DNA from 2 places in the Streptomyces sp. NPDC043952 genome. Region 2 is predicted to be linked to the other one. Evidence: riboswitches for the same ligand, from Rfam matches in the RefSeq annotation. Region 2 holds a riboswitch; the other holds the start of a gene.
What was found. Region 2 has a riboswitch for glycine ahead of gcvP (aminomethyl-transferring glycine dehydrogenase). Riboswitches for the same ligand answer to the same signal wherever they lie in the genome.
Positions count from the first base shown of each region.

Region 1: it holds a riboswitch for glycine, as region 2 does, so the genes downstream of both, gcvT (glycine cleavage system aminomethyltransferase GcvT) here and gcvP (aminomethyl-transferring glycine dehydrogenase) in region 2, are expected to answer to the same signal.

Region 1 is NZ_JBWKES010000008.1:241,594-243,973, forward strand. It holds gene AC069R_RS12660 (enhanced serine sensitivity protein SseB) at 1-137, opposite strand, end outside; gene AC069R_RS12665 (AAA family ATPase) at 178-891, opposite strand; glycine riboswitch at 1,070-1,167, shown strand; glycine riboswitch at 1,168-1,280, shown strand; gene gcvT (glycine cleavage system aminomethyltransferase GcvT) at 1,325-2,380, shown strand, end outside.
Region 2 is NZ_JBWKES010000063.1:10,327-12,706, reverse strand. It holds gene gcvP (aminomethyl-transferring glycine dehydrogenase) at 1-1,395, opposite strand, end outside; glycine riboswitch at 1,568-1,663, opposite strand; gene AC069R_RS33730 (PRC-barrel domain-containing protein) at 1,783-2,151, shown strand; gene AC069R_RS33725 (DNA polymerase IV) at 2,163-2,380, opposite strand, start outside.

The DNA.
Region 1 (2,380 bases), on a different contig from region 2:
ATGATCCGGCCGCCCGCCGCGGGTATGCCGAGGGAGGCCGAGAGCACCTCCTCCAGCTCGTTGCCGGGCCAACCGCCGTGCGGGTGGGGGTGCGCCTGTGCCGGGAAGTCCGCGGGAAAGTCCGCCGGGAAGTCCATCTGCCTACCGCCTGCTGGAAACCACTGGTGACCATGAAGGCTAACGGGTACCGGTGACAGAGCCGTACTCCGTGAACACGATCCGCTGTACGGCGTCGGCCGCGGCCCGGTCCAGCAGCACCGCCGAACCGCAGCCCGCGGGCACCTCGCCCCGCCCGAGCGCGCCGAGCAGCCGGGCGGTCGTGCGCCGGTGGCGTGCGAAGGCGCGGCGGGAGACGGTCCGGCCGCGCCGGTGCTGGCCCGCGCGGGCCGCCTCCGCGGGCACGTCCAGCAGGAGCAGGTGCAGGGTGGCGCCGGAGCGGCGGGCGGCGCGGGCCAGCCAGCGGCGCACCCAGGGCTGGGTCCCGCAGTCGTGCACCACCAGCCCTTGTGCCGTGCGCAGGGCGCGGCGCAGGGCCCAGTAGTGCGCGGCGCGCGCCAGGGGGCGGTAGAGGGCGTACGGCAGCGGGCGGGGCAGGCGGGCGGCGAAGCGGGCGCGGGTGTCCTGGGAGTCGAGGCGGCGGGCGGTGACCGCGCGGCGCATCAGCGTGGACTTGCCGCTGCCGGGCAGTCCGGTGACCACCACGATGTCGCGGGGGCCGAAGCGGAGGGTGTCGGGCCGCCGGGGCGGCCGGCCGCGCAGGTCCAGCACGCCGGGCGCGGGGCGGGCGGCGCGATCGGGGAATGCCGGGCGCTCGCGCGGCGCGGCGTGCTCGCGGGGCGTGGGGCCGCTCGGCGCCGGGATGCCGGTCGCGTGCGCCATGGTCCTGTTCACCGTGATCATCCTCCCCTTGTGGTTCGCAATATCCATGCCCAGTGGAAGTAAAGGGAAGGTAATGGCCGGTGTGCCACGGGTGGGTGCGCGTACCGCCACAGGTCGGTTACGGAAGCGGCCCCTGACGGGCGGCGGCCCGACGTGCAATGATGTGGCCGCCAACTGCATACCGGCCGTTTGAATCCGCGCGGGAGAGTCCCCAGCAGGCTTCGCTGGGGCGCCGAAGGAGCAAGTCCCTCCCTTGAATCTCTCAGGCCCCGTTACCGCGCGGGCGAGGCACATCTGAAAAGCGGGCCGCCGCGACGGCGGCCCCACCCAAGGTGCAAGCCGTGGTCGCCCCCGTGGCGGTCCCGGCGAACCTCTCAGGTTCCGATGACAGATGGGGAGGAACGTTCCTCGCCCCATCCCTGTTGCCCTGGGAGACGACCGACCGATGAGCAGTACCGAACTCCGACACACCGCGCTGGACGCCGTGCACCGCTCGCTCGGTGCGACGATGACCGACTTCGCGGGCTGGGACATGCCGCTGCGCTACGGCTCCGAGCGCGACGAGCACCTGGCCGTGCGGACCAAGGCGGGTCTGTTCGACCTCTCCCACATGGGCGAGATCACCGTCACCGGCCCCGAGGCCGCCGCCTTCCTGAACACCGCCCTGGTCGGCAACATCGCCTCCGTCGGCGTCGGCCGCGCCCGCTACACGATGATCGTGCGGGCCGACGGCGGCATCCTGGACGACCTGATCGTCTACCGGCTCGCCGAGACCGAGTACATGGTCGTGGCCAACGCCTCCAACGCCCAGGTGGTCCTGGACGCGCTGGCCGAGCGCTCCGGCGGCTTCGACGCCGAGGTCCGCGACGACCGGGACGCCTACGCCCTGCTCGCCGTCCAGGGCCCGGCCTCCCCCGGCATCCTGAAGTCCCTCACCGACGCCGACCTGGACGGTCTGAAGTACTACGCGGGCCTGCCCGGCACCGTCGCCGGCGTCCCCGCACTGATCGCCCGCACCGGCTACACCGGCGAGGACGGCTTCGAGCTGTTCGTGAAGCCCGAGCACGCGGTCGAGCTGTGGCAGGCGCTGACCAAGGCGGGCGAGGGCGCCGGCCTGGTGCCGTGCGGACTGTCCTGCCGGGACACGCTGCGCCTGGAGGCGGGCATGCCGCTGTACGGGCACGAGCTGACCACCTCGCTGACCCCCTTCGACGCCGGACTCGGCCGGGTGGTCAAGTTCGACAAGGAGGGCGACTTCGTGGGGCGCGCGGCGCTCGCCGAGGCCGCCGAGCGCGCCGCGCAGAACCCCCCGCGGGTCCTGGTCGGCCTGATCGCCGAGGGTCGTCGGGTGCCGCGCGCCGGGTACCCGGTGGTCGCGGACGGCAAGGTGATCGGCGAGGTCACCTCCGGCGCCCCCTCCCCCACCCTGGGCAAGCCGATCGCCATGGCCTACGTGGACGCCGCGCACGCCGCGCCCGGCACCGAGGGCGTCGGCGTGGAC
Region 2 (2,380 bases):
GGGCAGCGCGTCACCGGCGATCCCGTCCAGCGCCTCCAGGTCGGCCTCGACGCCGAAGGCGGACCAGACGCTCTCCAGCTGGGCTCGCGTGGTGGTCTCGTCGCAGGCCGCGGAGACGTGGTCGGCGTCGACCAGGCGCAGGTTGACGCCCTTGTCACGGGCGGCGGCGACGATCCCGGCGGCCTTGCCGGGCACCCGCGCGGTGACGGTGTCGAAGAAGGCGCCGTGCGTGATCTCGACGCCGCCGGCCCTCAGGCCCTCGGCGAGGAGCGTCGCGTAGCGGTGGGTGCGCCGGGCGATGGTCTTCAGGCCCTCGGGGCCGTGGTAGACGGCGTACATGCCGGCCATGACGGCGAGCAGCACCTGCGCGGTGCAGATGTTGCTGGTGGCCTTCTCGCGGCGGATGTGCTGCTCGCGGGTCTGGAGGGCCAGCCGGTACGCCTTGTTGCCGTCGGCGTCGACGGACACGCCGACCAGGCGGCCGGGCAGGCTGCGGGCGAACTTCTCGTGCACCGCCATGTAGCCGGCGTGCGGGCCGCCGAAGCCCATCGGGACGCCGAAGCGCTGGGTGGTGCCGATCGCGATGTCGGCGCCCAGCTCACCCGGCGAGGTCAGCAGGGTGAGGGCGAGCAGATCGGCGGCGACGGTGACGAGGGCGCCCAGCTCGTGCGCCTGCTCGATCACCGGCTTGATGTCGCGTACGGCACCGGAGGCGCCGGGGTACTGGACGAGCACGCCGTTGATGTCACGGGCGGCGATGTCGGCCGGGATGCCCGCGCTCAGGTCGGCGACGACGACCTCGACGCCGGTCGGCTCGGCGCGGGTCTGGATGACGGCGATGGTCTGCGGCAGGGCGTCCGCGTCGATCAGGAAGAGGCCCTTCTTGTTCTTGCCCATGCGCCGGGACAGGGCCATGGCCTCGGCGGCGGCGGTGCCCTCGTCCAGCAGGGAGGCGCCGGAGGTGGGCAGACCGGTGAGGTCGGCGACCATGGTCTGGAAGTTCAGCAGGGCCTCCAGGCGGCCCTGGGAGATCTCCGGCTGGTAAGGCGTGTACGCCGTGTACCAGGCCGGGTTCTCCAGGACGTTGCGCAGGATGACCGGCGGCGTGAAGGTGCCGTAGTACCCCAGGCCGATCATGGAGCCGAGGACCTGGTTGCGGTCGGCGAGCGCGCGCAGCTCGGCCAGTACCTCGGCCTCGGTGCGGGCGCCCGGCAGGTCGAGGGCGTCGGCGTTCTTGATCACATCCGGGACCGCGGCGGCGGTCAGCTCGTCCAGGGAGCCGTAGCCGACCTGTGCGAGCATCTTGGCCCGCGCCTCCTGGTCGGGCCCGATGTGGCGCTGTTCGAAGGGGATGCCCGCTTCGAGCTCGGAGAGCGGAATGCGATGGGCGGTCATTGCGGAGGCCTCCTGGTCTGACGACCTTCGAAGGGCACCACGGCGCGGGTGCCCGGACGGCCTCCCCCTCTGTCATCTCAACCTGAGAGCTTCACCGGGCACCTCGCGGCGCCGGCTTTCACCGTCGGTGAGAGCGGAAGCCGTCGACACCCGCCCTGCTTTCCAGAGTGACCTCGTCCGTGCGGTACGTGAGCCTGAGAGATTCCGGGGAGGATTTGCTCCTTCGGCGCCTCCGAGGTGGGTCGGAGGACTCTCCCGCACGGGGTCAGCAGCCGCAATCAGCCTACCAGCGAGGTCAACAGCCGGATTCTCAAGTGGCCGCCGCAGTGAATGTGCTCTTTCGTAGTGCTTACGGATGAGTTGCGACCAATTGGAGGGAGAGGGACCGTGCAGAGCGACATCGATCCTCGCAACCTGATCGGCCGCAAGGCGTTCGACCGCAGTGGCACCAAGATCGGCACCATTGACGAGGTGTACCTGGACGACGCCACCGGCGTCCCCGAGTGGGCGGCCATACGCACCGGCCTGTTCTCCCGCGACGCCTTCGTCCCCCTGGAGCCCAGCGAACTCGTCGAGGGCACCCTCCATGTCCCGTTCGACCGCTCCCTGATCAGGGACGCCCCCGACTTCGGCGTCGGCCGCCACCTCTCCCCCGAACAGGAACTCCAGCTCTACCACCACTACGGCCTCGACGTGACCCCGGACCCCGCCCCGGACCACACCTTCGGCAAGCTGGCGGGTTCGGAGGAGACGTAGCGAGCCCGTGGTCACGGCGTGGCCGGAAGGCCGGGGGCGGGTGAGGGGGCGGGGGCCGTAGGGACCAGGGGCAGTGGGTCCGCGGGCTCCAGTGCGGGGTCCGTGACGAGGAACGTCCGTATCCGTCCCGGCGGCGACTGCGGGGTCTCGAAGCGCACCGTCACCCGGCCCACCCCGCTCCCCTGCACCCATCCGTGTCCGTGCTCGGCGTGCCGTACGTCCTGGCCGG